Regions from separate parts of the Tsukamurella hominis genome, predicted to be linked through region 2. Evidence: predicted binding sites of a transcription regulator. Region 2 holds the regulator's gene; each other region holds the start of a gene.

The links. Region 2 encodes LexA, which represses DNA repair genes until DNA is damaged. Its sites were predicted from a motif close to CGAACANNTGTTCG; they were not measured.
Positions count from the first base shown of each region.
Region 1: a site for LexA is predicted at 4,042-4,055, ahead of ACM9LD_RS18875 (HNH endonuclease signature motif containing protein). Genes of this name have one in related genera too.
Region 3: a site for LexA is predicted at 3,001-3,014, ahead of ACM9LD_RS03955 (SAV_6107 family HEPN domain-containing protein). Genes of this name have one in related genera too.
Region 4: a site for LexA is predicted at 4,090-4,103, ahead of ACM9LD_RS00295 (error-prone DNA polymerase). Genes of this name have one in related genera too.

Region 1 covers NZ_CBCRZG010000017.1:45,878-53,489, reverse strand. The annotation lists gene ACM9LD_RS18890 (spermidine synthase) at 1-128, shown strand, start outside; gene ACM9LD_RS18885 (hypothetical protein) at 139-1,242, shown strand; gene ACM9LD_RS18880 (hypothetical protein) at 1,267-1,857, shown strand; gene ACM9LD_RS18875 (HNH endonuclease signature motif containing protein) at 1,936-3,846, opposite strand; gene ACM9LD_RS18870 (antitoxin) at 4,323-4,595, shown strand; gene nhaA (Na+/H+ antiporter NhaA) at 4,695-6,551, shown strand; gene gcvP (aminomethyl-transferring glycine dehydrogenase) at 6,615-7,612, opposite strand, start outside.
Region 2 covers NZ_CBCRZG010000005.1:293,805-301,416, reverse strand. The annotation lists gene ACM9LD_RS09890 (acyl-CoA dehydrogenase family protein) at 1-810, shown strand, start outside; gene ACM9LD_RS09885 (acyl-CoA dehydrogenase family protein) at 811-1,965, shown strand; ZMP/ZTP riboswitch at 1,970-2,057, shown strand; gene ACM9LD_RS09880 (bifunctional 5,10-methylenetetrahydrofolate dehydrogenase/5,10-methenyltetrahydrofolate cyclohydrolase) at 2,073-2,894, shown strand; gene ACM9LD_RS09875 (LysR family transcriptional regulator) at 2,891-3,730, opposite strand; gene ACM9LD_RS09870 (DMT family transporter) at 3,810-4,739, shown strand; gene lexA (transcriptional repressor LexA) at 4,723-5,433, opposite strand; gene ACM9LD_RS09860 (LysM peptidoglycan-binding domain-containing protein) at 5,688-6,326, shown strand; gene nrdR (transcriptional regulator NrdR) at 6,543-7,016, shown strand; gene hrpA (ATP-dependent RNA helicase HrpA) at 7,039-7,612, opposite strand, start outside.
Region 3 covers NZ_CBCRZG010000002.1:275,127-282,738, reverse strand. The annotation lists gene rsmH (16S rRNA (cytosine(1402)-N(4))-methyltransferase RsmH) at 1-523, opposite strand, end outside; gene mraZ (division/cell wall cluster transcriptional repressor MraZ) at 677-1,108, opposite strand; gene ACM9LD_RS03960 (DUF3040 domain-containing protein) at 1,903-2,313, opposite strand; gene ACM9LD_RS03955 (SAV_6107 family HEPN domain-containing protein) at 2,420-2,833, opposite strand; gene ACM9LD_RS03950 (GNAT family N-acetyltransferase) at 3,065-3,682, shown strand; gene ACM9LD_RS03945 (phytoene desaturase family protein) at 3,679-5,262, shown strand; gene ACM9LD_RS03940 (LppM family (lipo)protein) at 5,259-5,969, shown strand; gene ACM9LD_RS03935 (hypothetical protein) at 5,983-6,405, opposite strand; gene metF (methylenetetrahydrofolate reductase [NAD(P)H]) at 6,632-7,564, opposite strand; gene ACM9LD_RS03925 (polyprenyl synthetase family protein) at 7,589-7,612, shown strand, end outside.
Region 4 covers NZ_CBCRZG010000001.1:54,397-62,008, forward strand. The annotation lists gene ACM9LD_RS00265 (serpin family protein) at 1-682, opposite strand, end outside; gene ACM9LD_RS00270 (amidohydrolase family protein) at 706-1,614, opposite strand; gene ACM9LD_RS00275 (MarR family winged helix-turn-helix transcriptional regulator) at 1,706-2,167, shown strand; gene ACM9LD_RS00280 (TetR/AcrR family transcriptional regulator) at 2,240-2,779, shown strand; gene ACM9LD_RS00285 (hypothetical protein) at 2,790-3,269, opposite strand; gene ACM9LD_RS00290 (MspA family porin) at 3,291-4,004, opposite strand; gene ACM9LD_RS00295 (error-prone DNA polymerase) at 4,116-7,400, shown strand; gene ACM9LD_RS00300 (nuclear transport factor 2 family protein) at 7,420-7,612, shown strand, end outside.

The DNA.
Region 1 (7,612 bases), on a different contig from region 2:
CCGGCGATCCGTTCCCGGGAACCCTGCTGGCGGGCGCCGAGGCCGCCCGGTTCGTCGCCGGGGCGAAGCCTTTCACCAGCGCGAACGCACAGGAGTCTCCTATGCCACCGCGTGGGCTCTTCGGGTAGGTTGCTCTCGATGGGATCACATCGTTCTGGAACCGGTTCCCGTGGCGTCGCGCGCTGGCTGATCGCCGCGGTGGCCGTCGTCGTCGTGATCGCCGCTGTGGCGGCCGCCATGGTGTGGCTGTCGGGCCGCTCGGAGCAAGAGGGCCGCGACGCCGCCGCCTCGTGCGTGCGCGGCGACCTCGCCGTGCAGGTGGCGGCGGCGCCCGCCCTGGTCGGCCCGCTGCGCCGGGTCGCGGAGAGCTTCAACGCGAGCGGTGCCGTCTCGGCGGACTACTGCCCGAAGATCGAGGTATCGGGGATCGACTCGCCGGTCGCGCTCGACGCGCTGTCGGGCACGTGGGACCCCAAGCTGGGCCCGGCCCCGTCGCTGTGGATCCCCGAGAGCACGCAGTGGACCGCCCGGCTCGCAGCCGCCAAGCCCGCCGAGGTGTCCGGCCAGCCGACGTCGATCGCCTCGTCGCCCGTGGTCCTCGCCGTGCGCGGCTCGGCGCGGTCGGCCTTCGACGAGGTTCGCTGGCTCGACCTGTCGGCGAAGCAGGAGCAGCTGCGGATCGCACTGCCGACGGGGGCGGAGGCCGACGGGACGTACCTCGCGGCCCAGTCGGTCGCCGCCGCGGTCGCCCGCACGGCGGGGGCCGCCCTGTCCGACGAGGCGGCCAAGAGCCCGGTGGTCACCGGCTCGCTCGCGCGGTGGGCGAAGGACGCGCCGAAGTCCACCACCGCCGGCGCCGCCCTCGACGCGCTGACCAAGCCCGGCGACGCGATCCGCGCCGTGCCGGTCACCGAGCAGCAGCTCGCCGCGTTCGCGCGGGGTCGCGGCAACGCCGCCCCGGTCGCGGTGTACCCGGCGGGCCCGACCGCCTCGGCCACCTACCCCGCGGCCGTGCTCGACCGCGAGGACACGACCGACGCGCACGATCGCGCCGCCGCCGACTTCGTCTCCTTCCTCACCCAGGGCGGCAACGCGAAGCCGCTGGCCGAGGCCGGCTTCCGGGTCGTCGGCGAGCCCGCGCCGGCCAAGACCACGTCAGTTGAGTTCGGCACCGTCGAGCCCCTCGCACCCGCCTCGAACGCCGCCGTCATCTCCCTCGCGGACACCCTCAACCGGCGGTAGCGGGCGCCGATCGATCCTGACCGAATGCCGAGCATGCCCGACACCAAGCAGACCAAGACGATCGGCGAGCACCACGTCGCCTCCGAGCTCGCGCGCCGGGGTTGGGCACCGGCCTTGACCCGCGACGGTCTGGAGCGGACCGATATCCTCGCTGTGCACGCGGCTGGGACCAATCGTCGACAGATCGAGGTTCAGGTCAAGACCTCGCGGTACAAGCAGGCGAACCGAGTCAGCTGGCCGATCGGCGTCAAGAGCCAGCAACCGAGTGCACACGAGCGCGAGTACTTCGTCCTCGTCGCGGTCCCGGAAGCTGAATCCATCGCACCGCGCAGTTTCGTGATCCCGCGCGATCACGTCGCTGCCGCTGCGTGGATCAGCCACATGCACTGGTACACCGAGCCGGGGATACCTGCCGGTCGACGCAACGCCGGCATCGATCGGTCGAGGGTCGCACTGAGGGTTTTCGCGGACTACGAGGGCCGTTGGGACTTCCTCCACGCCGACTCTCGTGACGTGCCAGTGCTCCTACCCGTGCAGTATCGCGAGTACGCCCAGGAGAAGCGCGTGGGGCTTCCGCCTGACCACCCGTGGACGGAATCCCTGCCGAAGTGGTGACGATGCGGGTGAACCGAGGCCGTTGTGTACCCGAGCCCCGGGCCGTGCGGCGCGCCTAGAGGTTGCGCGGGATCCTGGTCAGAAAGGTGGCGGGCCGTCGAACGACGGGGTCCGGCTCGGCGACTTGGACTCGCCGATCGCGGCGGCGAGATGCTCCTCGATCGTGCTGATGGGAGTGTTCGCGCGGGCGAGCTCCTCCTCCATCGCGGCGACGTTGCGCTGCCGTAGGCGCTCGCGGCGCGCGTGTTCGCGTTGGAGGCGCGTGCGACCTCCCGGCGGTGGGGTGTGCTTGCGGCGGTTCGATTCTTCGGTGCTGTCGGGCAGAGTCCAGCGCACGCGCTTCAGGTCGGGGAACAGTGCGAGGACGGTGCCGCTGGGGTCGACGATGTAGCGACGTCCGTCCGGCGAAGTCCACAGGATCCGGCCGTCGGGCAGGCGCGCGTCGATCCACCCACCCGCGGTCTTGAGCTGATGGTGTGCGGTGCACAGCGGCTGCAGCTGCTCCACCGAGGTAGCGCCACCGAGTTCCGGGTCGCGGTGGTCGTACTCGCGCCGATGGTCGAGCTGCGCCCGCGTCGCTGGACGGGTGCAGTAGGGAAACACGCACCGCGGGAAGACCAGTCGTAGGTACCGCCGCAGGTCCGCCGACGGCCGATATCCGTGGCTCCCGCGCGCGGACACCACTGCACCGGCACCACCCGCGTCGCACGCGTCGACCTCGGTGTCCACACCGATGTTCGGAGGCGCGCGCCAGAGACCGGGGTCGTCATCGGGACCAGGCGGCGGCCCGTCGGGCGGCGGCCCGTCGGGCGGCGGAGCGTCGGGCGGCGGAGCGTCGGGTGGTGGCCCGTCCGGGGGCGGCGGGCCTCCGCCGAACCACGTCCCGTCACCCTGACCCGGACCCTCATGACCTTCGAGCCGGACGACGATGTCCGCCCACACGACCGCGAAGTCCAACCTCCCGCGCGGACCATCGAAGTCCGCTGCGGGAACAGAGGTCTGCTCGCGCTCTGTCCGTCCCGAGGGCTGATGTTCAGCGATCTCCGTTTCGTCGAGCCTCTGTCCGAAGGGGCGGATCCTCGCGTCCTCGCGAGCAGCGAGTTCGCGCGCGTGGTCGCCGGTGATCGGTCCGTGCCCGACCAGATACCCGAAACCACCCCGCGCATCGGTAGCGAGCGCCGCCCCATGATCGGAACCGCCGTCCGGCGCAGGGAGGTCACGCTCGTTGATGACGACGTTGATCATCGTCACGAATCGGGTGATCACGCCATCCGCATCCGGCTCGCCGTGGAAACGCGCCTCGCGATAACGACAGTCGGGCGTCTCGCAATGGCAGCCGAGGGTGCCGTATCCCCGGGTGAGCTGGACCCAGCCGTCAGCGCGACGCTGCGCCGGCGTCCGCGGATCGGCGTCGCACACGGTGCCCGCGACGTGGTCGACCCGCGCCTCCACCTCGCGCACATCCTCTGCCGGCATGAGGGCGAACACCGCGGCCATGCCGTCCTGCTCGGGACGGAAGCTCACCCTCCGGTCCTCGATCGCCGCGCGGCGCCGCCGTTCGGCCGCCTCCGCATCGATCTGATCGACGATCAGGTCGGCAGCCTCCCGCAACGCGGGGAGTGAGAGCACCTCGTAGTCCATCGTCAGCCGGTCGGCGAGGAGTTCGTCGAACCGGCGCACCTGCTCCCCGTCGAGGGCCCGGGACCGATGCAGCGCCGCCTCCCCCGCCTTGGGCGAGATCACGTTCTCCCCGATCAACGCGAACACCTTGGGCAACCGCTCGACGAGGCCGATCGCCGTCTCGATCGCGATCCGGGCGGCTGTCGACCCCAGCCGCAGCAGCGTCGAGACCTGCGCCTCCAACGCCACGCCTGCCGCGGTGAGTCTCCGTCGGGCCTCCAGCGCCTCCGCGAAGTCCCCCGGCCGGGCCAGGTACTCCGCCTCGTCGTCGGCGTACATCACCCGATGCAGGGCGTACACGGCCGTCATCGTCCGGCAGTACGCGAGGCTCTCGCATCGACGTTGTTCGAACAATACCTCGGCGACCGCACGCTCCTGACCAGCCGCGCCGATGAGCCCCGCGGGGATCATTCCCCCAGGTAGGTTGCTCACCCCGGCCGGCATCGTCATCCTTCGATTCTACGCTCGTTCGAACGTTCACGCCATATTTGTTCGAGCGTCGTTCGAACGGACGTCCGGTCGGCAATACCGGCGCTCGAGCTCGCCGCGCGCGCCGCCCCGGTGCCCGCCGCGGGCGGGCACCAAGCCGCACAGACGTCTCCGAGTACGCCAGCACGCGAGCACGGTTTCGCCACATATGGGCCCCGTCGTCTGGAATCGGAGCGATCGAGACCTCGGCGGCACCCCCGATCTCGGATACGGTGAACGAGGAACACAGCCGCGGGCCGTCGCGGTGAAGCAGGAGCGACGGCGGTCAGCGAACGAGTCCATCGGAAGGTTGCATCATGGCGCTTCTCGACAAGATCAAGGAACTGCTCGGCAAGAACCCCGACCAGGTCAACAAGGTGATCGACAAGGCGGGTAGTGCGGCGAAGGGCAAGTTCGCCGGCCACGAGGACAAGATCGATCAGGCGGTGAACAAGGTCAAGGACGTGACCGGCGGCGCGAACCCGTCCGCCGGCGGTGCAACGCCGCCCGCCGGCGGCGCCACCCCGCCCGCCGGTGGGGCCACTCCACCCTCCGGCGAAGCCGCTCCCGGCACTCCGCCCCAGGGCTGACACCGATCGACGACACGTGCCCACCTCCTGAGGAGGTGGGCACGCTCGCGTCGCGGGACCGGCAGGCCGTGACACCGGTTCCGCCGTAGGGTGTCCGACATGTCCACCACCGATGTGCCCGACCGTCGGCTGAGTGCGTGGGCCGACACGGCGGTCGAGAAGCTGCGCACCGAGTCCGGAAGCGCACTGCTGCTGGTCGTCGTCTCACTGATCGCGCTCCTGTGGGCGAACTCGCCGCTCTCCGACGCCTACTTCCACCTCTGGGAGACGCCGATCAGCGTGGACATCGGCGGCCTGCGGTTCGACATGAACCTGCATCACTGGATCAACGACGGCCTGATGGTCGTGTTCTTCTTCCTCATCGGCCTGGAGGTTCGGCAGGAATTCGCCGTCGGCTCGCTCCGGGACCGCAGCAGGGCGATGGTCCCGCTGGTCGCGGGCCTCGCCGGCGTCGCGCTCCCCGCCCTGATCTACCTCGCGATCGCCGGTGGCACCGCACCGTCGGGATGGGGCGTCGTCGTGGGCACCGACACGGCCTTCCTCCTCGGCATGCTCGCGATCCTCGGCCCGCGGATGTCCAGCCAGCTGCGGGTCTTCCTGCTGACACTCACCGTCGTCGACGACTTCCTCGCCGTCGCGATCATCGGCACCGTCTACACCGAGGACCTGAACTTCACCGCCCTGGGCATCGCGCTCGCGGGCCTCGTGCTCCTGTGGCTCGTCGGGCGGAGCGGGCAGTGGCGCAGCGGCCCGTACGTCCTGCTGATCGTGCTCATCTGGGCGGCGACGATCAAGTCCGGCGTGCACCCCTCCCTCATCGGGATGGCCGCCGGGCTGATGATCCCGTCGGCGAACCCGGACCGCGCGGACGTCGTCGCGGCCAAGCACCTCTTCCGCGACTACTGGCAGGCGCCCGCCGCCGGCGCGGCGCGGATCGTGACGAGCGGCGTGCGTCGATCCATCTCCGTCAACGAGCGGATGCACGAGTCGCTGCGCGGCGTGGTGTCACTGGTCGTGGTCCCGATCTTCGCCCTCGCCAACGCGGGCATCGACCTCCGCGGCGACGGCCTCGGCGACGCGCTGCGTTCGCCGATCACGTGGGCCGTGGTCGCGGGCCTGGTTCTGGGCAAGTTCGTCGGGATCTCGGCGGGCACGTGGCTCTCCGTGCGCTTCGGGCTCGGGAAGCTGCCCGACGGTGTCGGTCGGGGCAGCGTCCTCGGCGGCGCGGCACTGTCCGGGATCGGCTTCACGATGGCCCTGCTGATCATCTCGCTCGCCTTCGACGACGAACGGCAGGCCCAGGCGGCGACAGCCGGAGTCCTCATCGCGATGGTGCTCTCCCTGCTCCTGGGCTGGGCGGTGTTCCGTCTCGCGCGGGTGCGGTGGGGCGAGACGTCGGCCGACCTGCCGGTCACGCTGGACCCCGCGGTACACGGCAGCGACCACGCGATCGGCGAGCCCGACGCCCCGTACACCGTGGTCGAATACCTCGACTTCGAGTGCCCGTTCTGCGCCCGGGCCACCGGTATGGGCCGGGACCTTCAGGAGCACTTCGGCGACGACATCCGGTACGTGGTGCGCCACCTGCCCCTCGAGGACGTGCACCCGCACGCCTTCCGCGCGGCGATCGCGGCCGAGGCGGCCGCCCAGCAGGGCGCCTTCTGGCACATGCACGACATGCTGTTCACCCACCAGGACCATCAGGAACCCGAGGACCTCCGACGGTACGCCGAGGAGATCGGGCTGGACCTGGACCAGTACGACGCCGCCGTCGCCGACCCCGAAGTCGCCGAGCTGATCCGGCGACATCTGCGCAGTGCGCACGACAGCGGTGCCCGCGGCACCCCGACCTTCTTCCTCAACGGGGTCCGGCACCGCGGTCCGCACGACGCGCGGACGCTGATCGCGGCGCTCGAATCGACCGAGCTGGCCTCCGCCACGCGCCGGCGGTCGTGACCCGGGTTCCGGGCCTCGCGGATCGACAGGCCCGCTTCCGGACGCGCCGGTGCCGGCGGGTACCTACTCGGCGAACGCCTCGATCGGCGGGCAGGAGCACACGAGATTGCGGTCGCCGTAGACCCCGTCGATGCGACGGACCGACGGCCACACCTTCGCGCGCGCGCCGCCCGACGGCAGGCCCTGCGGGTAGACAGCGGTCTCACGCGAGTAGGGGTGATCCCACTCGGTGACAAGGCACTCCGCGGTGTGCGGGGCGCCGCGCAGCGGATTGTCGTCCACCGGCCACTCCCCCGACGCCACGCGGGCGATCTCCGCGCGGATGGCGATCATCGCGTCGCAGAACTCGTCGATCTCGCCGAGCGACTCGCTCTCCGTGGGCTCCACCATCAGCGTGCCCGCGACGGGGAAGCTCATCGTCGGCGCATGGAAACCGTAGTCGGCCAGGCGCTTCGCGACGTCGTCGATGGAGACGCCGGTCTCCTTCGAGATGCCGCGCACGTCGAGGATGCACTCGTGCGCCACGCGGCCGTTCTCGCCCGTGTAGAGCACCGGGAACGAGTCGTTCAGGCGCGCCGCGATGTAGTTCGCGGAGGCGATCGCGGTCAGCGTCGCGTTGCGCAGCCCCGAGGCGCCCATCATCCGGATGTACGCCCACGTGATCGGGAGGATCGAGGCGCTGCCAAAGGGCGCGGCCGAGATCGTCGGGCCCGTACCCAGCGAGGGCTCGAGCGGGTGCCCGGGCAGGAAGGGCGCGAGGTGGCTGCGGACGCCGATCGGGCCGACGCCGGGGCCGCCGCCGCCGTGCGGGATGCAGAAGGTCTTGTGCAGGTTCAGATGCGAGACGTCGCCGCCGAACTTGCCGGGCCGCGCGAGCCCGACCAGCGCGTTCATGTTGGCACCGTCGACGTAGACCTGCCCGCCGGCCTCGTGGACCGCGCCGCAGATCTCGCGCACCTCGTGCTCGTACACGCCGTGCGTGGACGGGTAGGTGATCATGATCGCCGCGAGCTCGTCGGCGTGCTTGGCGATCTTCTCCTTGAGGTCCGCGGTGTCCACGT
Region 2 (7,612 bases):
CTGGCGATGCGCGCGGAGTCCGACGGTGACGACCTCGTGCTCACCGGATCCAAGATCTGGACCACCCACGCGCGCGAGGCGAACTGGATGTTCGCGCTGGTCCGCACCTCGAAGCAGGAGCGCAAGCAGCAGGGCATCACCTTCCTCCTGCTGGACATGACGGTGCCCGGCATCGAGATCCAGCCGCTCGTCATGGCGTCCGGCGAGGAGGTGCAGAATGTTGTCTTCTTCGACAAGGTGCGCGTACCGAAGGCCAACGTGCTGGGGAAGATCGACGAGGGCTGGACGGTGGCCAAGTACCTCCTCGAGTTCGAGCGCGGCGGCGGCGCGTCCGCGCCCTGGCTGCAGGTCTCGCTCGACCTCCTCGCCGAGCAGGCCGCGACGGTGCCGGGCCGCGGCGGCCGGCCGTTGTCCGAGGACGACGACTTCCGGCTCGGACTCGCCGAGCTGCGCGCCCGCGTCGACGTCCTGGAGATCCTCGAACACCGCTCGCTGGCGGTGCTCTCGGCGGGCGGGAACCCGGGCACCGCGGCGTCGATGCTCAAGATCCTGGGCACGGAACTGAGCCAGGCGATCACCGAGTTCATCCACAAGAGCGCCGGGCCCCGCGGCCGGGTGTACCAGCCGCACGTCACGCGGCCCGGCGGACCGGTGGTCGAGTACCTTCCGCCCGCCGACGGCGCACACAGCGGAGACCTGTGGCAGGCCGTCGCGCCGCTGCGCTACTTCAACGATCGTGCGGGCTCGATCTACGCGGGCTCCAACGAGATCCAACGGAACATCCTGGCGAAAGCGGCATTGGGGCTGTAGATGGACTTCACACTCACCGACGAACAGACGATGCTGCGCGACGCCGTGCGGTCGTACCTCGCGGGCCGGTACCCGCTGGTGGAGTCGCGCAGCGCGGCTCGCTCCGAAATCGGATGGCAACCCGCCGTGTGGGAGGCCTTCGCGTCCGAGCTGGGCATCCTCGCCGCGACGCTGCCCGAGTCCGTGGGCGGACTGGGCGGCGGCCCCGAGGAGATGATGGTGATCGCCGAGGAGCTCGGTGGCGCGCTCGTCGTCGAGCCCTACGGCGGCACCGCCGTCGTGGGCGCCGCCCTGCTCCGCGGCTCCGCAGAACCGGCGGCGGACGCGGTGCTGACGGCGATCGCCGAGGGCGGGGCGCGGATCGCGTTCGCGCTCACCGAGCCCGAGTCCGGGCGCGAGCCCTGGGACGTCCAGACGACGGCCGTGCGCGACGGTGACGAGTACGTGCTGTCCGGAGCGAAGATCGTGGTCGCGGACCTGCCGTTCGCGACGCATCTGATCGTCGCCGCCCGCACCGCAGGAGGCCGGCTCGACCGCGACGGGATCTCGCTGTTCCTTGTGGAGTTCGACCCGCAGGCTCCCCCCGCCGGGGTGAGCGCGCACTACTTCCGGACGATCGACGACCACCACACGGGCGATCTGGTGCTCAGCGACGTCCGCGTGCCCGCGTCGGCGCTGCTCGGCACCGAGGGCGGTGCCTGGGACGTCATCGAACGCGCCCTCGACGACGGCGCCGCCGCCGTCTGCTCCGAGGCGGTCGGGATCATGCGCCGGGTCGTCGCGGACACCGTGGCGTACGCCAAGCAGCGCCGCCAGTTCGGCGTGCCGATCGGCTCCTTCCAGGCGCTGCAGCACCGCATGGTGGACATGTCGCTCGAGCTCGAACAGTCGGTGGCGGCGAGCTATCTCGCGGTGCTCAACCTCGACGCGGAGCCGCAGGTGCGCCGCCGTGCCGTCTCGGCCGCGAAGATCACCATCGCGCGGGCGGCGCGGTTCGTCGGGCAGAACGCGGTCCAGTTGCACGGCGGCATGGGCATGACGGAGGAGCTGGCGATCGGGCACTGCTTCAAGAGGCTCACCGCCATCGAGACCGAGTTCGGCTCCGCCACCGACCACCTGCACCGGTACGCGGAGGCGAGCGCGCAGGGAGGGTAGCCTCGGGGGTGGCCGTGACTGGCGCTGACGGGGAGCACCCCGGGGGAGCGGCCCACCGGAGTATCCGTGAGCCGCGCGCCTGGGCGTCGAAGTCCCAGGAGGTCGCCATGTCCGGTCCCATCGTTCTCTCCGGCACCCAGCTCGCCGCAGAGCTCAACGCCCACACCGCCGCCCGCGCCGCGGCGCTGCCGTTCGCCCCGACTCTGGCCACCGTGCTGGTCGGCGACGATCCGGGCTCCGCCACGTACGTGGCGATGAAGCGCCGTCGGTGCTCCAACCACGGCCTGGACTCCCGCTTCGTGCACCTGCCCGCGGAGACCACGACGGTCGAGCTGATCCGTGTGCTCACGGGGCTGGCAGCCGACGGAGGCGTGCACGGCATCCTCTTGCAGCACCCGCTGCCGCCGCAGGTGGACGAGCGAGCCGCGTTCGACGCGATCCCCGTGACCAAGGACGTCGACGGCACCTCGAGCGCCGCGTTCGCGGCCGCCGCGCTCGGGCGAACGGGCCACCGGAGTTGCACACCCGCGGGGATCGTTCGGTTACTCGACCACTACGGAGTCACGCTCGAGAGTGCCGACGTGACCGTGGTCGGGCGCAGCGCGATCCTCGGAAAGCCGCTCGCCGCGATGCTCATCCAGCGCGACGCGACCGTCACGGTGTGTCACTCGCGTACCCGCGACCTCGCGGCGCACACCCGTCGCGCCGACGTGCTCATCGCGGCCGCGGGTCGGGCTGGTCTGATCACCGCCGACATGGTGCGCCCCGGTGCGGTCATCGTCGACGCGGGCTTCACTCCAGGGGACGTCACCCCGGGCGCGGCCGCGCGCGCCCGCGCCGCGTCCCCGGTGCCGGGTGGCGTCGGACCCATGACCATCGCGGTCCTCCTCAGCCAGACGGTGGACGCGGCGGAGGCGAGCGCGGGCTAGCGGGGAGTGGTCAGTGAGGCGGCGGCACGGCGGACGGCGGCCCGGACCGTGGCCGGCACGCGCGGCCCGACGGTGACCGCGAGAGCGATCGGCGGCAGGTGCGGCATCGTGTCGACGGTGACCAGGCCGTCGGTCGCGTCGATGGCGGGGAGCAGGGTGACCCCGAGGCCGCTGCGGGCCGCCGAGTACAGGCCCGCGAGGTTCGCGGCCTCGGCGGCGATCGTGTAGTCGATCCCGTTGCGCGTCAGCGCGTCCGCCGCGGGTGCGCGCAGGACGCACGGGTCGTCGAAGAGGAGGACGGGCACCGTGTCGGCTGGGCGCTTCCACTCCCGGGCGGCGTACCAGTGCAGGTCGATGGGGCCGATGGCGTCCGGATGGTCACCGGCGGCGAGGAAGACCGCCACGTCTGCCAGGCCACGGTCCACGGCGCCGGCGATCTGGGCGCTGCGATCGAACCGGAACTGCGCGGCCCACCCGCCGGGGAGGGCGCCGAAGCCGCGGCTGAGCTCGGGGATCAGGCGATCGGCACCGTGCTCGGTGGCGGCGACGGACAGCGTGTGGCTCGTGGGGGAGGCGAGCTCATGGACCGCGGCGTCGTGCGCGTCGAGGATCGTCTGCGCGTGCCCGAGCAGCCGGTTGCCGTGATCGGTGAACCGGATCCCGCGCCCCGCCTTCTCGACGATGGTGTCGCCGGTGGACTTCTCGAGCCTGCGCAGGTGGGCACTGACGGTCGACTGCGTCAGGTGGAGGGTCTCGGCGGCGCGGTGGACCCCGCCGCAGCGGGCGATCGCGACCACACTGCGTAGCGGGACGATGTCGAGGATCGGCTCGGCCATGAATGAACGATAGATCTGATCGATCGTGATCGTCAATCATTATTGGACGGCGAGCACCTGCGCGGTCGACGATCGACGCATGCGAATTCCTCCCGTTCTCGCGCTCTCCGTCGTCGTGCTGTACGCCTTCGGGTATCCGCTCGGCGCCCTCGGCGTCGCCGCGATGAGCCCGTTCCTGCTGCTGTTCCTGCGGTTCGCGATCTCCGGCGTACTGATGCTCGGACTGGTGCGCGCGACCGGCCGGCGCGTGCCGAAAGGTGCGGATCTGGGGCACGCCGTCGTGGTGGGGCTCCTGGCGCAGGCCACGCAGTTCCTGGGCTGCTACCTCGGGCTGCAGGCGGGCGTGCCCGCCGGGGTCGCGGCGTTGATCATCGGCGTGAACCCGGCGGTGACGACGGTGGTGGCGCGGGTCGCGCTCCGGGAGCGACTGACGGCGAGCCGTTCCCTGGCGGCTCTGCTGGGCCTCGCGGCGGTCGTCACGGCGTGCTGGTCGACGGTGCCGATGCTGGCCCACGCCGGCGCGGGGATCGGGTTCACTCTGATCGGACTGGCGGGTATCGCCGTCGGAGGGGTGTACCAGCAGCGGTTCTGCCGCGACGTCGACCCGACGGCCGGGAACGCGATCGGCATGGTGGTCGCGGCCGTCCCGGCCGGCGCCCTCGTCGTGCTGTTCGGCGCGGACGTCACGGATCCCGTGCGGGGCGCCCTCGTGCTCGTGCTGATGGTGTTGCTGAGTTCGATGACGGCGACCACCCTGTACCTGCGTGTGATCGGCATCGCGGGGGCGAGCGGCGCCGCGATGCTGTTCGCGGTGATCCCGGCGGTGTCGGCGCTGTTCGCGTTCCTCATGGTGGGCGAGGCGGTGCACCCCGGCGTGCTCGCCGGGCTGGTGCTCGGCGGTGCGGCGTGCGTGATCGCCTCCCGCGGCGGACGACGAGCGCCGGCCCCCGACCTCGCGGTCGACGAGCCGGCGCGGCGCGGAGCGGGTGCGGTCAGATCCGACGCATGACGGTGACCACCTTGCCGAGGATGACCGCGTCGTTGCCGTGGATCGGGTCGAACGCGGGGTTGTGCGGCATCAGCCAGACGTCGCGGCCGGTCCGCCGGAAGGTCTTGACGGTGGCCTCGCCGTCGAGCATCGCCGCGACGATGTCGCCGTTCTCGGCGACGGACTGCTGACGCACCACGACCCAGTCCCCGTCGCAGATGGCAGCGTCCGTCATCGACTCGCCGACCACCTTGAGGAGGAACAGTGAGCCCTCGCCCACGAGCTCACGGGGAAGCGGGAAGATCTCCTCCACCGCCTCCTCCGCCAGGATCGGGCCGCCCGCGGCGATCCGCCCCAGGACCGGGACGAAGGCGGGCTCCGGCATCCGGTCCTCGTCCTCCATCACCTTCTGGATGACCTGTGCGGTGCGCTCCTCGGCGCCCTGGACGTTCACGGCGCGGGGGCGGTTCGGGTCGCGGTGCAGGAAGCCCAGGCGCTCGAGCGTGCGCAATTGATGCGCCACGGATGAGGTGGACGTGAGGCCCACCTCGTCACCGATCTCGCGAATGCTCGGGGGGTAGCCGCGGTCCCGCACAGACCGGCGGATCACCTCCAGGACCTGCTTCTGGCGACGGGTGAGGTGATCCTCGGAGACGTTGCCCTGTGCGTCGCGGAAGCGCTTGTCCCGGTGCTGGACCTGTCGTTCATCTGTCATGTGTCGCTCCTCACGCCCGTTCGGTTCCGACTCCACTGTAGTCCAGCTCGAACGGCCTGACAAACACCTGTTCGAGAAATTTGTCCGCGTGTCTTCCGTCCGCCGGAGGGGTGTGGTAGAAATCGAACAGAAGTTCTCTCGAACACTTGCACGCACTTCGGTGTGACTGGTGGGGCTGGATTGAAAACTTGTCAGTCCCCTCCGATAGACCAGTGGGTGAGCGAGAAGAACCCGCTACCGACCAAGGAGAGATCATGACCGCGATCATCGATCGGGACGTCATCACCGCAGCGCAGGACGCTGCCGCCGAGGCGCAGGCGCTCGTGCGGCACGGTTCGGCGGCTTCCGACCGGCGCGGCGCGACCCGGGCTCGCGGAGTCTCGCCGCGGCTCGCGCGCAGTCGCACCCGGGAGGCGTCGGCGGTATCGATCACCTCGTCGAACGACGTCGTCGAGGCGCTTGTTCGAACGGAGCCGGCGGCGGTCCGCGTGACGGGGGCCCGCGGCTCGGCGCGACGCACCGTCGAACGCCCGGGCGTGCGATCCGCCGCTCGCCGCGTCCCCCGCGGATACTCGCGTGCCGACGGCTGCGCCCGCCGGACTCCGGGTCCCGCGGTCCTGGCGTGCGTCCTGTTCGCCGCGGGCGTCTTCGCCGGGCTCCTGGTGTTGTTCGGCGGCGCCCCGCAGGCGGAGCCGGCGGCCCCCGCCGGCGCCGCACAGCCCGCGCTGACCTCGATCGTGACCGTGCGCAGCGGGCAGAGCCTCGAGCAGATCGCCCGCGAGATCGCGCCCGATCGGGCTCAGGCCGCCGTCGTCGCCGAGATCTCGGAGATCAACGGCCTGGAGGGCGGCCGGGTGCACGCCGGACAGACCCTCGTCACCCCGCGGTACTAACCCGCCACCTCACGATCGAAGGAGACGCAGATGACCACCCGTATGGCGATAGTGGATTCCCGGCACGGCGGGCGCTCCGCCCACCTCGACAATGTGGTGCCGTTCCCGTGCCGAGTATTCTCGGAGACGAGATCGCGGGGCACGGCGGTGGCAGGGGCCACCGTGCTGCAACTGCCCCGCCGGACGTCCGAGCGCAGCCGCGCGGGAGGTGGACCCATGTATTGCCCGTTCTGCAAGAACGAGGACACCCGTGTGGTCGATTCACGAGTGTTCGATGACGGGCAGGGCATCCGTCGGCGCCGCTCCTGCAACGAGTGCGGCCGCCGCTTCACCACCGTCGAGAGTGCGGTCATGGCGGTCGTGAAGCGCAACGGCGTCACCGAACCCTTCAGTCGCGAGAAGGTCGTCAAGGGCGTGCGCCGGGCGTGCCAGGGCCGCGACGTCGCCGAGGACGACCTGCACAAGCTCGCCCAGCAGGTCGAGGAGACGATCCGGGCCATGGGTGTGGCCGAGGTGCCCGCGAACGAGGTCGGCCTGGCCATCCTCGGCCCGCTCCGTGACCTGGACGAGGTCGCCTACCTGCGCTTCGCGTCGGTCTACCAGGGCTTCTCGTCCATCGAGGACTTCGAGGCCGCGATCCGCGACCTTCGCGCCCGCGCCGCCGCCGCGGACCCGACCGACGCGGCGTAGCCCGCCCCCGAGCGACCGGCGCTCAGGTCAGAGACGCGATCGCGGCCAGCACTTTCTTCTCCGAGACCGACCCGGCGGTGCCCAGCGACTGTGCGAACAGGCTGACCCGCAGTTCCTCGATCAACCAGTGCACCTGGTCCAGCGCCGCATCGCGCCGGTGCTCGGGCAGCGTGTCCAGCTTCGCCGTGAGCGTGCCGTACACGCGGTCGAGCGTGGCCATTCCGCGGTCGTCCCGGTCGATCGACGCGGGTAGCGCCGCCCAGCGCGCAGCGGCGCCCGCGGTGTAGCGGGGCAGGTGCTGCAGGTGCGCGTCCGGGGTCGCCGCGACGAAGCCGGGGAACAGGAGCGCGTCGAGTTGCTCGGCGATGTCCTCCGCCGCCTCGCGCAGCGCCGGCGGGGCGGACGCGATCGCGCCCCGGACCTCGGTGGCGGTCGCCACCGCTTCTGCGACGTCCGCGAAGTTCTGCTGGACCGCCTGGCCCAGGCCCGCCCGCACCGTCGCCGTGAGCGAGGCGAACTCGTCGGGCGTCCACGCGGAACCCGCGCGGGCGCGCAGATCCGTGATGGCGCGACGCCGGCAGTCGGCCACGAGGTCC
Region 3 (7,612 bases), on a different contig from region 2:
TCTTGCCCGCGAACCGCTCGTCGCCGTAGCGCTGCAGGATTCGCGCGAGGTCGCCGTGGGAGTAGGTGTTGAGCACGTCGGCCGCGGTGAGCGGGTCCTCCGCGTTCATCCGCATGTCCAGCGGCGCGTCGACGGCGTAGGCGAAGCCCCGCTCGGCCCGGTCCAGCTGCATGGACGAGACGCCGAGGTCGAACAGGATCGCGTCGACGCCGGGGCCGCCCGCGGACCGCGAGAGCCCTAGTTCATCGAGGGCGTCCGCCATCCCGTCGTAGCGGGTGTGGACGGGGATGAAGCGGTCGCCGAACCGGGCGAGCCGATCGCGGGCGATGGCGTGTGCGTCGGCGTCACGGTCGAGGCCGACGACGCGAGCGTGCGGGAAGGATTCGAGGATGAGCTCGGAATGCCCGCCGGCGCCGAGGGTCGCGTCGACGTAGACGGCGCCGTCGTGCTGCAGGGCCGGGGCGAGGAGCTCACGCACGCGGTTCGCGAGGACCGGCACGTGACCGAAGAACTCGTCGGACATGACTCCTCCAGGGCACACGATGGCGTTCGATGGTTTCTGGCGGATGGAGCGGGGTCCCCGCCCGACCCGTACCTGGCGTTGGGGAAGTACGTCAGGGCCGGTTCGGGCGCAGGCCTCGGTCCACCTCGACCGGGCCGCGCGAGAGCGCGGTTGTCAGAAGATCGCCTTGAGCGACTCGGACTGCGGCTGTGCGTAGTCGTCTTCGTGCTGCGCCTGGTAGTGCTCCCACGCCTCCGCGTCCCAGATCTCCAGGAACCTCCGCGATCCGACGACGACGCATTCCTTGGTCAGGCCTGCGTAGCGACGGTGATCGGCCGAGAGCGAGATCCGACCCTGGGAGTCGGGACGCTGATCGTCCGAGCTGGCGAAGAAGTTGCGGTAGAAGGCGCGTCCCGCGGGGTCGGTCCATTCGATGGCATCCGCCTTCTCGGCGATGCGCTCGAACTCCGCCTTCGGGTACACCGTGAGGCTTCGATCCTGTCCTTTCGTGATCGTCAGCCCACCCGCCAGTTCCTCGCGGTACTTCGCGGGGAGGGTGAGCCGTCCCTTGTCATCGAGCTTCGGCGTGTAGGTACCCGTGAACATCACGGCCACCTCCCGCCTACCCCGAGGGGTTGTCACTGGATCGAGACTTCAGACTAGCGCGTCTTTCTCCAGTGCGCCCCACATTACCCCACCATTCACCACTTTCAACCACATCACGCCGCGTTTCGCGGCGGATTCTCAGAATCCACGCAGGTCATAGTCGTGGCGTGAAGTGGGGGACGCGGCGCGCCCCGGCGTGGCGGACTTCGTCACACCTGCCCGATCACGCGCGTTCTGCGCGACAGTTGGGACTCATGAGACATGGCGGACGCCGAGATGGCCGGCCGTGGGGAGAAGTGGGGAATCCCGGTGGGGAGAAGTGGGGAACGGGCAACGGGACGGTCCGGCGCAGGCCGTTCCGGCGAATCCACGGCTCAGATGCACGCGAGACCGAATCCGGCCCTCCGTCGAGCTGAGCCACGCATTCACAGCGGGGGGCTTAGCAACAGGGCCGGCGGTGCAGCTGGAGGGCGGCGTGACCCGGCGACGCACGACACCCGCTCTCCCCCGTCGGATTGCACCCGCCCGCTCCCGCGAACGTTTCCGCCCTGTCATCGCGTTGCAACGGCATGACGAGACAGAAACGCTCGCGGGAGCGCCCTGCCCTCGCCGAGGAGCCGACAGCGGCAGCGGCAGCGGAGGCGACGACGGCATGCACACGACGCAACCGGTTCGCGGCACCACGGCGACGCCGAGTCTCGCCGCGCGTCGCGGCGGTTCGGCCGCCGATTTCGCTCACAGCGCAACGAAAAAGCCGCCGACCATCAGGTCGGCGGCTTCTCAGCGCTGGAAACTCAGGGGAAGCGGCGGCGGAAGCGCTCTTCCATGCGGGAGACGAACGACTGGCCGGAGGCGCGGGCGGCTCGGCCGCGACCCGACCGCGCACGGACGGATCCGTCCTCCTCGACGGTGCCGCGGGGGCCCTTGGCGGCCGGCCCGGACCAGAGCGCGTAGATCACGGAACCGAACATCAGCAGGAAGCCGATGAGGCCGACGATCACGGTGTACTCGACCTTGCCCAGCAGCATCCCGGCGATGAGCAGCATCAATCCGACCGCGAAGCCGATCGCGGCGATGACGCGGCGCTTACCCGACGCGCCGCCGAACCGCCCGCCTCGTACGTTCGACGCGAACTTCGGATCCTCGGCGTACAGCGCGCTCTCGATCTGGTCGAGCATCCGCTGCTCGTGCTCGGAGAGTGGCACGTTCCCCTCCTTCAGCACTCATGGGGTCCAACTCCTCCCTTCATGATACGAGGCTTGCGACCCCACGACCACCATCCGTCGAAGAATGAGCGTTCGCTGTGAGAAATCATGCAGCCCGGCACAGATCCGCTTCGACGGAATTCAGGAAGGTCTGCACGCGACCGTGGAGAACCGCGACCTCCTCGGCGCTCACCGAGCGGGCCGTGGTCTCGAGCGCCGCCACCACGCCGGAGACCGACGTGAAGTACGCGACCCACTCCGCGTAGCCGGGGGCCGCCTTGGCGAGCCGCAGCCAGGCGTTGCGCGTGGGACGCCGGACGCCCGTCTCCCGCTCGGCCAGCAGGGCGGCCGCGCCGCGCAGCGCGGCGTGGTAGATGTCGCGGTACTGATCGGCCGGGGCGGGCGAACCGCCGGCCCGGGCGAGGAACTGGTCCGCGCGATCGAGGATGCGCGCCGCGCCCGACTCGCCCATGCGACGACCGGAACCGACGTGACCGATCCGTGCCTTCGATTCGACCATGACCTTCCTCCTGCTCCGTGGGCCTTCTCACCCTGTTACCGCGAGTTGTACCGGACGGGACTGACACGTAACGCTTCCCTCGTTCCGCGCCAGCCCCGCCCGGCGGACCGGGATCGGCGACGAAGCCCTGGCGCCAGAACGTGTGCACCAATCCGATGGTCCGTGATCGAACAATCATTCGATCACTTCTAATATAGCGTGAGTGTGCGTGACGTCAAGGGAGAGGAAGCCGTGACCGCAGTGCCGACGCAGCAACCACGGATCCACGCCCTGTCCCCGCAGGACGCCACCCTGTGGCTGCCCGCCGCCCTGCAGATCTACGTCGCCGCGATGGACTACCCCGCCGGGACGGAGTCGCACCGCCTGCCGATGTGGCGCGAGCACCTGAACCGGCCCGGCTACGCCGCGTTCGGCGCGGTCCAGGCGCTCCGCACCGAGGACAGCCGCATCGTCGACCATCTGGTGGGCATCGCCTACGGCTACAGCGGCGCCGGCGATCAGTGGTGGAACCGCCAGCTCCGCGTGGGACTGGGCCGGCGCGGGCTGCCGCAACCGCAGATCGAGGCGGTGGCCGCCGACTACTTCGAGCTCACCGAGCTGCACGTGCACCCGGCGGCGCAGGGGCACGGCGTCGGCTCGGCCCTGCTGGGCGCGCTCCTCGCCGACCGCCCCGAGCCGCGGGTCCTGCTCTCCACCCCCGAGGTGGCCGCCGAGCAGAACCGCGCCTGGCGCCTCTACCGCCGCACGGGCTTCTACGACGTGCTCCGCGACTTCCGCTTCTCCGGTGACCCGAGGCCGTTCGCCGTCCTGGGGCACGACCTGCCCTTCACCCCGCCGCCGGCACGGTGAGCGCGCGCGAGGTCGACGTCGCGGTCGTCGGGTCCGGCCACAACGCGCTGGTCGGCGCCGCGTACCTCGCGGCACAGGGCCGGTCCGTGGCCGTCTTCGAGGCCGATACAGTGCCGGGCGGGGCGGTCAGCACCGTCGAACGGTTCCCGGGCTACCGCGTGGACCGCGGTTCGTCGGCGCACCTGATGTTCCGGCACACCGGCATCGCGGAGGAGCTCGACCTCGCGGCGCACGGGCTGCGCTACCTGGACTGCGACCCGTGGGCCTTCGCCCCCACCCCGCCCGGAACGCAGGCCCCGCCGATCGTCTTCCGTCAGGACCTCGACGCCACCGCCGCGTCCATCGCCGCGGCCTGCGGCGCCCGGGAGGCGGCGGCGTACCGCCGGTTCGTCGCGGAGTGGACGCCCCGCGCGCGGGCCACGATGGCCGCGTTCGGCTCCTCCCCCAGCGCCCCGCGGCTCGGCCGCGCGTTCTGGCCCACGAAGGGGCGCGCGAGCCTCACGCAGATGTCGCGCACCTACCTCGCCTCGGGCGACCAGCTGCTCGACGAGTACTTCGACGACGAGCGGCTCAAGGCCGCGCTCGCCTGGTTCGGCGCCCAGTCCGGCCCCGCGATGAACGAGCCCGGCACCGCGCCCATGATCGGCTTCGCCGCCCTCATGCACACCCTCCCGCCGGGCCGGGCGGTCGGCGGCAGCGGCGCGCTCACCGCGGCCCTCCTCTCCCGCCTGACGTCCGACGGGGGCACCGTCGCACTGGGCGCGCCCGTCACCGCCCTGCGCCGCGCGGGCCCGGAGTGGGAGGTCACCGTCGGCGGGCCCGACGGTGCGCGGACCGTCCGGGCCCGCACCGTGCTCGCGGGCTGCCACGTGCTGACCACCCTCGGCCTCCTTGAGCGCGGCGGCTACGACGCCGGACGGATCGCGGGCTGGCGCCGCACCATCCAGGTCGGCCCCGGCGTGGGGATGGTGCTGCGGCTCGGCACGACGGCGCCACCCGCCTTCGACGGGGTTCCGCTCGCCGATCAGTCCGGGCTGGGCCTGCTGACCGCCGACCGCGGCCACCTCGCGCGCGCCCGCGGCGACATGCTGGCGGGCGACGCACCCCGTCGGCCGGCGGTGCTGGCGATGACCTTCTCGGGCCTCGACCCGTCCATCGCGCCGGACGGGCGGCACAACACCACGCTGTGGGCGCAGTGGTACCCGTACGCACTGAGCGGCGGCGCCGACTGGGCCGCCGTCGCAGAGGCGGAGGCCGACCGGATCGTCGCCGAGACGCAGCGCTGGGCGCCCGGCTTCGCGGACTCGATCGAGCGCCGCTTCGTGCAGACCCCGGCGAGCCTCGAGTCCGAACTCGGGCTGCTCGGCGGGAACGTCATGCACGTGGAGATGGCGCTGCACAACATGCTGCTGTTCCGGCCGGTCCCGGAGCTGGCGGGCGGCCGGGTGCCGGGCGCGCCGGGCCTGGCGCTGGCGGGCGCGTCGATGCACCCGGGCGGCGGTGTGAACGGATCGAGCGGACGGATCGCGGCGCGGCTGCTCGCCCGCGACCTGGGACACCTGGCACGATGGCGGTCGTGATTCTCCGAAGGATGCTCGCGGCGCTGGCGGTCCTGCTGCTGGTCGCCGCCCCCGCGGCGTGCTCGAGCCCCGGCCCGGGCGACCGGATGTCCGGCAAGATCGTCGCCGCGCAGACCCCGGCCGCCAACCCGCAGGGCCCGCAGATCGCGGCGCCGGGCGAGCTGAAGGGCCTCGCGGAGGTCAAGCCGTACGACTCGAACGGCAAAGTCGGCACGCAGATGATCTTCCAGAGCATCACCTTCGGCCAGTTCAACCAGGTCGGCGACGTGGTCTCGCAGGCCTTCGACACCTCGGCGGCGTCGATCAAGATGCGGGTGCAGCGCACCGGCGGCACGGTGATCCTCTCCGGCACGGCCGACCTGTCGTCGCTCGCCCCGAACTCGGGCGTCATCGTCGTCTCGCTGCAGTTCCCCGGCCCGGTGACGGCCACCAACGGCCAGCAGGAGGCCGACGACCTGGTGACGTGGACACTCAACGCCGGCACCTCCGCCGCGCTGACCGCCGAGGCCGAGTACGCCGACCCCTCGATCGCGTCGTTCACGAAGTGGGCGTGGATCACCGCCCTGACCTCGTTCCTCGCCGCCGCGATCGTCGCCGGCGCCGCCTACGTGCGCCGCGACCGCAGCCCCAAGCCGGGCCAGGAGTCCGACGAGCCCGAGTCGCTCATCGAGCTGCCGCAGTGGCTGCGGGAGAAGCTCAACCGCTGACGGCTCACGCGGGTCAGCCGTCGTACCGCGCCGTCCCCGGGCGGTGCCGAACGAGCGGCCGGTACAGGATCAGCCCGAACACCGCCGACTGCACCAACCCGTCGGCGACGTCGCCGTCGATGTCTCGAACGTCGAGCCCAGGCTCGCGCTCGATCAACTCTGCCACCAGCGGTCGCACGGTGGCCAGGTCGACTCGATACTCCTCGCCGCCCAGATCCACGAGAGTCGCTGCGTCGACCCCGTCCCAGAAGGTTGTGCGCGCCCAGTGGCGGATCCCGCACCCCTCGATCGCCTCGATCATCACGCGTCTCGTGACCTCGTCGATGCTGTCCGCCGCACGGCGCGCCCGCACCGCCGCCAATGCGTGTCGGTACGACACACCTTCCTGCCGGGCATGGGTCCGGGCGGCGCGCTTCTCCGCGGAATCGATCGTCATCGTTCGTCCTTCAGCGACACGGCCCGCGCCCGACATCGCACTCATACGAGGATGACAGGGTTTCGCATCCGCGGATCCTGAGGACCTTGCCCGATCAGCGCCGACTGCAGCACGGGTGCGTCGACTCCGTGTGGCTACGCGGGGTAGCGCTGTCCGGAGTGTAGCGCCCGGATGTCCGGTCAATCGTCCGAACGATCATTGCAACGAATGACCGAACGTCGTGGGACTAGACGCCGACCGGCAGCATCCCGAGGTTCTCGAGCACCTCGGAGGTGGCCTTCGCGAAGTTCAGGGTGCAGAAGTGCAGCGCCGGGGCGCCCTCGGCGATGAGCCGCTCCCCCATCCGGGTCGCGATGTCGATGCCCACGGCGCGCACGGCGGCGCGGTCCTCCTCGGGCCCGTCGCCCGCCGCGGCGCGCAGCTCGGCGCGCATCGCGTCCGGGATCTTCGCGTTCGACAGCTCGGCCATGCGGACCACCGACTTCAGCGAGGTGATCGGCATGATCCCGGGGATCAGCGGCTTCGCGCCCTGCTCCGGATCGGCGGCCGCCACGGCGTCGCGCAGCCGCAGGTAGTCGTCGACATCGAAGAACATCTGGGTGATCGAGTAATCGGCGCCGGCGCGGAGCTTGTTCGCGAAGTACCGCACGTCGGTGTCCAGGTCGGGCGAGCGGTGGTGCCCCTCCGGGAAGGCGGCCACGCCCACGTGGAAATCGCCCAGCTCGCGCACCAGCTCGACGACCTCGCTCGCGTACTTGAGCCCCTCGGGGTGCCGCACCCACTTGCCCATCGGATCGCCGGGCGGGTCGCCGCGAAGCACGAGCACGTTGCGCACGTCGCGGTCCGCGTACGAGCCCATGAGAGCGCGCAGCTCCGAGATGCTGTGGTTCACAGCGGTCAGGTGGGCCACCGGCAGCAGCGTGGTGGTCTCCGCGATCTCGCCGGTCACGCGGACGGTGCGGTCGCGCGTCGAGCCGCCCGCGCCGTAGGTCATGGAGACGAACGCCGGGTCCATCCGCTCGAAGGTGCGGACGGCGCGCCACAGCCGGGCCTCGCCCTCTTCGTCGCGCGGCGGCATGAACTCCACCGAGAACGGCATTCGGCCGCTCGCGCGCACGGCGTCGAGTCGGTCGAGTACGGTCCGGCTTTGTTCACTCACGCTCTTAAGAATAGGTTTCCAGGTATGACGCTGCCCGTCGCCCCGCCC
Region 4 (7,612 bases), on a different contig from region 2:
AGCGCCACGCGGCCGCGAGGTAGGCCGTGGTCGCGGCGGCGAGCCGGGTGCCGGCGTCGGTGCGCAGCGGCGCGGAGGTGAAGCTGCTGCCGGTGTTCACCGCCACCCACTCGCCCAGGGGTTCGCCCACGCCGGCGCCGAAATCGACGGGGTAGACGCCGGTGTCGTAGGAGGCCGACAGCGTGTCCAGGTATTCGGCCCGCACCCGGCGGTCCTCGGGCTGCTTCGCGGTCAGGAGCGCGACCTGCGACTGGAACAGCGGCGTCGCGGGCGGCGTATCCGCGGGCACGGTGCCGGGATCGCCCGCCCATTGCGCGGTCTGGCCGGTGAGCGCCGCCATCGCCCGCGGCACGTCCTTCGCGGCGCCGAGCCCGGCACCGTCGAGCTGCGCGGCGGTCTCGCCCTGCGCGCCGGCCCGGAGCATCCCGAGCAGGCTCAGGACGGACCAGGGCGAGACGGCGGTGCTCCCGGCGCGGGGGTCGCCGGCCGCGAGCCGCGCGCCGAGGCGGGTGGCGGTGGAGACCAGCGCGGTCACGTCGCCGCGCGTCTCGTCGATCCCCACCTGCTCGAACGCGGTCTTGGACCGTTCGAGCGAGAGAGCCTGCGGCGCCGACGGTGCGCCGCCGCACGCCGCGAGGGTCCCCGCGACGAACAGCGCCACCGCGGCGCGCCGGATCTGCATGAGGGCCATCGTACGGCCCGCGCTCAGGCGCCCGCGCGCTCCAGCAGGGCGCGGCCGTTGTGCCACAGCACCTTGCGCATCCACTCGTCGCCGAGGCCGAGCCGGGCGAGTCCGAAGAGCTGGTGCGCGTAGTCGTACGGGATGTTGGGGAAGTCGCTGCCCAGCACCACCTTGTCGGCGAGCGCGCCCAGCCGGTCGACGTAGCCGGGCGGCATCGGCGCGGTGCGCTCGGTGAAGTCGGTCGCGGCCATCGTGGTGTCGAGGTACACGTGGGGGAAGCGTTCGGCGAGATCGGCGAACCGGTCGTACTCGGGCATGCCCAGGTGCGCGATGACCAGCGTCAGTTCGGGGTGCCGGCGCAGCACCTCGGCGACCCGGTCGGGGCCGGTGTACGGCCCCTCCACGGGGCCGGAACCGGCGTGGATCACCACGGGGATCCTCGCGGCCGACAGGACCTCCCAGGCCGGATCGAGGAGCGGATCGTCGGGGGCGAAGACGCCCACCTGGACGTGCATCTTGAACAGCCGCGCACCGTCGGCGACGGCCTGCGCGACGTACTCGCCCACGCCGGGCTCGGGGTAGAGCGTGGCGCAGTGGATCCCGTCGGGCACGCGGCGCGCGAACTCGGCGCACCAGTCGTTGAGCCACACCGCCATCCCGGGCTTGTGCGGGTAGGTGAGCGCGGGGATCGCCGTCACGCCCATGCCGCGGATCAGCTCCAGCCGCGTGTCCTCGTCGAACCGGTACCGGATGGGCCACTCGCGGCCGTACTCGGAGCTCGCGCGGTCGAAGAAGTCCCACACCTTGAGCAGCATCGGCTCGGGCAGGAAGTGCACGTGGATGTCGGCGAGGCCGGGGATGCCGAGGGCCTCCAGGTAGCCGGCGATCTCGTCGTCGGAGGTCGGTCCCGTCGTCGTGCTCGGACTGCTCATACCGGTCAATGTACCCACCTCGGTGAGGCGTCGTTCACCGAAATGAGGAGGCGGTAAAGTCGAGTCCCGACGTGATGTTCGGGGGTGTGTGATGGTGGACGCGGGAAGCACCCGGTGGTTGTCCGACGAGGAGATGGCGGCGTGGCTGCCCCTCATCCACGTGGCGATGCGGCTGCCGGCCAAGCTGGACACGCAGCTGCGGACCGACTCCGGCATCACCCACTACGAGTTCATGGTGCTCGCGCAGCTCTCGCAGGCGCCGGAGCGCACCCTCGGCTTGTCGGCGCTCGCCGAGGCCGCCAACTCCTCGCCCTCGCGGCTCTCGCACGTGCTCCGCAAGCTCAGCGAGCGGGGCTGGCTGGTGCGGCGCGCGGAGGGGCGCTCGGCGTACGCCGAGCTCACCGACGAGGGCTTCTCCGCGCTCGACGGTGCCGCCCGCGGCCACGTCGAGGAGGTGCGAAGGCTGGTCTTCGACCACCTCACGGCGCGCGACGTCGCTGCGCTGCGGGCCGCGCTCTCCAAGGTCACCCCGGGCCTCGCCGACGAGGCCTGATCGGCCGGCCGCCGCCGCGGACGTGTAGCGCCGATCACATCAGTAACCCGGGGTTGGGTAAAGTTCTCGCTCATGGGTAGGCGCGACGAGGTCTTGGACGCCGCGATCGAGGTGCTCGGAACTCTCGGCCTCAAGGGGCTGACACACCGCGCCGTCGACGCGGCGGCCGGCGTGCCCGCCGGAACCGCGTCCAACTACTTCCGTTCGCGTGCCACGCTCGTGCGCGGCGTCGTCGACCGCATGGTCGAGGACGATCTCGCCTTCTGGGCGGCGTTCGACGGGGTCGAGAAGGCCACGCCGGAGGAGGTGGCCGAGCGCCTCGCCGAATTCGTGCGCTGGTCGGTCGGTGCGGGGCGGGTGCGGGGCGTCGCACGACTCAACCTGTTCGCCGCGGCATCGGTGGAGCCCGACCTGCAGGAACCGCTGCGGCGGGGCCGCCGCGCCGTCGAACTGATGGGTGAGGCGATCGGCGCGGCAGCAGGCCTCGACGTCGCTGAGGCCACCTTGGTCATGGATCTCACCGATGCGCTGGTCAACCGCCAGCTGGCCATGCCGACGGCGGATTTCGATCCGCTGCCCGCGCTGACGATGATTCTCACGCGCCTGGGCTGAGGGGCTCCTACTAGCTGGGCGCCTCTGCGACGACCGCGCCTCGGCTCGCCGGCGGGCCGAGGGTGTCGACCCCGTGGTCCCATGACTTGCCGTTCGGGGCGCCGACGCCCGCGAAGGGCGGGTTGGGCGCCTGCGGCAGGTTCGGGGCCTGTCCGCCGCCGATCTGGGAGGTCGGCGGCGTGGACGTGGTGGGCGTGGTCGTCGGCACCCCGGTCGGCGGGCAGGCGTAGCCGGGCTGTACGTAGACCGCCTGCTCGTAGCCCGGGCCGCCCATGGCGCTGCACCAGGTGTAGCCGCCCGGAAGGGTCCAGGGCGGAAGGCTGCCGTCCGTCGGATACGGCACGCGCGTCGTGGCCGGTAGCCCGCTCGGGTCGGCGGACGCGGGCGGGGATGTCGTGGGGAACAGCAGGGAGGTGCCCAGGGCGAGCACTGCGAGGCCGGCCGTCGCGTACCAGGGCGCACGCGAGGGGCGCGTTGATGGCGTGTGCATCGGGTTCGTTCCCATCTGGAGTCAGATCGGCAGGGAGGCGGAGTAGGTGAAGACCTCGTTGTCGAACTCGCTGGAGGACATCGTGATCCCCGCTCCGATGCGGACGCCGACGTTGCCGGCGCAGCCGTCCACCTTGACGTGGACGCCCTCGACGGAGACGCCCGCGCGGTTCTTCGCGATGGTCTTCTTCCGCACGACCGAGGTGGCGATGCCGCCGGGCTTGATCACGGTGGCGACGTTCGCCGCGGCCCCGACCCCCGCGCCGACGCCGGCGCCGACGTTGAGGGAGCCGCCGGCGATCGACAGCGCCGGGCTGACGGAGACGCTGGGGCCCACGGTGGCGGAGACGCCGCCGCCGACGGCGACCCCGGAGGCCACGTCGACGGCGCAGCCGATCTGGACGATGAGGGCCATCGAGGCGCCCTCGATCGGGCTCGAGCCGGCTCCGTCGACGCTCCCGACGGCGGTCGCCTTGAAGAACGCCTCGCGACTCGTGGGCGTGCCGGCCAGGTTGGAGACGGGGTTGACCTCGACGCCCTGCAGCTGGATGCGGACCTTCCAGCCGTCCTTGGTCGTCCGCGAGATCTGAGTGTCCTTCATCGGGGTCGGAGCGGCCACGGCCTGGGGTGCGGCGGCGAACGTTCCCGCTGCGACGGCGAGGATGCAGGCGGGGGTGGCGGCAAGACATGTTGCGCGACCGGTGTTTTGGCGGTCGCGCAGGCGGGCTGAGGTCACGTGGGGAGACGCTAGCAATCGACGATCCAAGCGTCAACTACAAAAGTAGTAGACAAGTGCGCCTGTTCGATGGTGACAGTAGTATCGAATGTGTGAGCGTATGGTGGAAGAGTGGGATGGAGTAACGGGCCGAGCTGGTCGGAGATGGAGCGGGTGCTCTCCGGCCGGGCCCCGGTGCGCCGGGCGGAGGAGCCGCCGGGCGACGGTGGCGACTCCCCGGCCTGGTCCCGCAAGCGGGAGCCCTACGTTCCGCTCGGCGACGGCCCCGGGGTCTCCCGCGTGCCCTACGCGGAGTTGCACGCGCACACCGCGTTCAGCTTCCTCGACGGTGCCGCGCAACCGGAGGAGATGGTCGAGCAGGCTCACGCGCTCGGCCTGAAGGCCCTCGCGGTCACCGACCACAACGGCTTCTACGGGGTGGTCCGGTTCGCCGAGGCCGCCCTGGAGCTCGGCGTCCCCACGGTCTTCGGGGCGGAGCTCTCCCTGGAGCACGACACCGAACGCACCGGCGCCGAGGACCCGTCGGGCGAGCACCTGCTCGTCCTCGCCCGCGGGCAGGAGGGGTACCGCCGCCTCTCCCGCGCCATGGCGGAGGCGCACATGGAGGCGGGGGAGAAGGGGCTGTTGCGCTTCCACCCGGACCGCCTGGCCGAGTGGTCCGGCGGCCACTGGCACATCCTCACCGGGTGCCGCAAGGGCACGGTCCGGCGCGGCCTCGCCGCCCGGGGGCCCGACGGTGCCGCCGCCGCCCTCGCACAGCTCGTCGACCGGTTCGGCGAGGGGCGGGTGAGCATGGAGCTCACCGTCCACGGCGTCCCCGAGGACGACGAGCGCAACCACCTCCTCGCCGGCGTCGCGGCGCGAATGGGAGTGGGTACCGTCGCCACCACGGGGGCGCACTTCGCCCGGCCCGGCCAGCGCCACCTGGCGTCGACGCTGGCGGCGATCCGCGCCCGCCGCAGCCTCGACGAGCTGGACGGCTGGCTCCCCGCCGCGGGCGGCGCGCACCTGCGCTCGGGTGATGAGATGGCGCTGCTGCTGCCCGAGCATCCCGGCGCCATCGCGGCCGCCGCCGAGCTCGGCGCCGAATGCGCCTTCAGCTTGAAGCTGATCGCGCCGAACCTGCCGCCCTTCGACGTCCCGTCGGGCCACACGGAGGCCACCTGGCTGCGCGAGCTGACCCGGCGCGGGGCGCTGGAGCGGTACGGCCCGCCGGAACGGAATCCACAGGCGTACCGGCAGATCGAGCACGAGCTCAACGTGATCGAGACGCTCACCTTCCCCGGCTACTTCCTCATCGTGCACAGCATCGTGACCTTCTGCCGGGACAGCGACATCCTGTGCCAGGGCCGCGGCAGCGCCGCCAACTCGGCCGTCTGCTTCGCGCTCGGCATCACCGCGGTGGACCCGGTGCGCAACCAGCTGCTCTTCGAGCGCTTCCTCGCCCCCGAGCGCGACGGCCCGCCCGACATCGACGTGGACATCGAGTCCGACCGCCGCGAGGAGGCGATCCAGTTCGTCTACCGGAAGTACGGCCGCGAGTACGCCGCGCAGGTCGCGAACGTCATCACCTACCGCGGACGGTCCGCGGTGCGCGACACCGCCCGCGCGCTCGGCTACTCGCAGGGGCAGCAGGACGCCTGGAGCAAGCAGATCTCCAGCTGGGGGTGGCGGAAGGATCCGGTACCCGAGGGGATCCCGGAGCGGGTGGTCGAGCTCGCCACGCAGATCGCGGACCTGCCGCGGCACCTGGGCATCCACTCCGGCGGCATGGTGATCTGCGACCGGCCGATCGCCGACGTCTGCCCCACCGAGTGGGCCCGCATGGAGAACCGCAGCGTGCTGCAGTGGGACAAGGACGACTGCGCCGCCGCGGGCCTGGTGAAGTTCGACCTGCTGGGCCTCGGCATGCTCAGCGCGCTGCACTACGCGAAGGACCTCCTCGCCGAGCACAAGGGCATCGATGTGGACTTCGCGCAGCTCGACCTCACCGACGAGAACGTCTACGAGATGCTCTGCCGCGCCGACTCCGTGGGCGTCTTCCAGGTGGAGTCCCGCGCACAGATGGCCACGCTGCCGCGCCTGAAACCACGGACCTTCTACGACCTCGTGGTGGAGGTCGCCCTCATCCGGCCCGGCCCCATCCAGGGCGGCTCGGTACACCCGTACATCCGGCGCCGCAACGGGCTCGAGAAGCCGGCGGTCGAGCACCCGTCGATGTGGAAGGCGCTCGAACGCACGCTGGGAGTGCCGCTCTTCCAGGAGCAGCTCATGCAGCTCGCCACCGACGTCGCCGGCTTCAGTCCGTCGGAGGCCGACCAGCTGCGCCGCGCTATGGGCTCCAAGCGCTCCACCGAGAAGATGGAGCAGCTGCGGCAGCGCTTCTACGACGGGGCCCGGCACCGGCACGGCATCGAGGGAGAGGTGGCCGACCGGATCTTCGAGAAGCTCGCCGCATTCGCCAACTTCGGCTTCCCCGAGAGTCATTCGCAGTCGTTCGCGTCGCTGGTCTTCTACTCCTCGTGGTTCAAGCTCTACCATCCCGCGGCCTTCTGCGCCGCGCTGCTGCGGGCCCAGCCGATGGGCTTCTACTCGCCGCAGTCACTCGTCGCCGACGCGCGGCGGCACGGCGTCACGGTGCACGGGCCGTGCGTGAACCGCAGCCTGCCGTGGGCGGACCTGGAGAACGCGGGCGCGGAGGTCCGGCTCGGGCTGGCCGCGATCCGCACCATCGGCGACGACCTCGCCGAGCGCATCGTCGGCGAGCGGGAGGCGCACGGCGCCTACGCCGGCCTCACCGATCTCACCGCCCGCGTCGAGCTCACGGTCGCGCAGTCGGAGGCGCTCGCCACCTCCGGCGCGCTGGACTGCTTCGGCCGGGACCGCCGGCAAGCGCTGTGGGAGGCCGGCGCCGCCGCCCGCGAGCGCCCGGACCGGCTGCCGGGCACGGCCACCGCGGGCGCCCCGCCCACCCTGCCCGGGATGAGCGAGACGGAGCTCGCGGCGGCCGACGTGTGGGCCACGTCGGTCACCGTCGGCAAGTACCCCACGGAGTTCCTGCGGCACACCCTCGACCGGCTCGGCGTCGTCCGCGCCGACCGCCTGCTCTCGCTGCCCGACGGTGACCGCGTCCTGGTGGGCGGGGCCGTCACGCACCGCCAGCGGCCCGCCACCGCCGGCGGCGTCACCTTCATCAACCTCGAGGACGAGACCGGCATGGTGAACGTGGTGTGCAGCCAGGGGTTGTGGGCGCGGTACCGGCGGCTCGCGCAGTCGGCGCCCGCGCTCCTGGTACGGGGGAAGCTGCAGAACGCGGAGGGCGCGGTGACCGTCGTCGCCGATCGGCTGCAGCGCATGGACCTGTCGGTGCCCTCCCGATCTCGCGATTGGCAGTGAGGGTAGCCTTAGGCAAGTGATGGAGGAGGCAGGCGAACCGGACCGGACGACCGCGCCGGAGTTGCGCGAGGTGCTCGCGGACCTCCGCCGCCGCGAACCCGTCTTCCACGGCCCCTGCTGGCGATCATTGCAGGACTTCGACGACGCGGTCGCGCAGGACTTCTGGGAGGTCGGCGCCTCGGGGCGACGGTACAGCCGCGAGCACGTCCGCG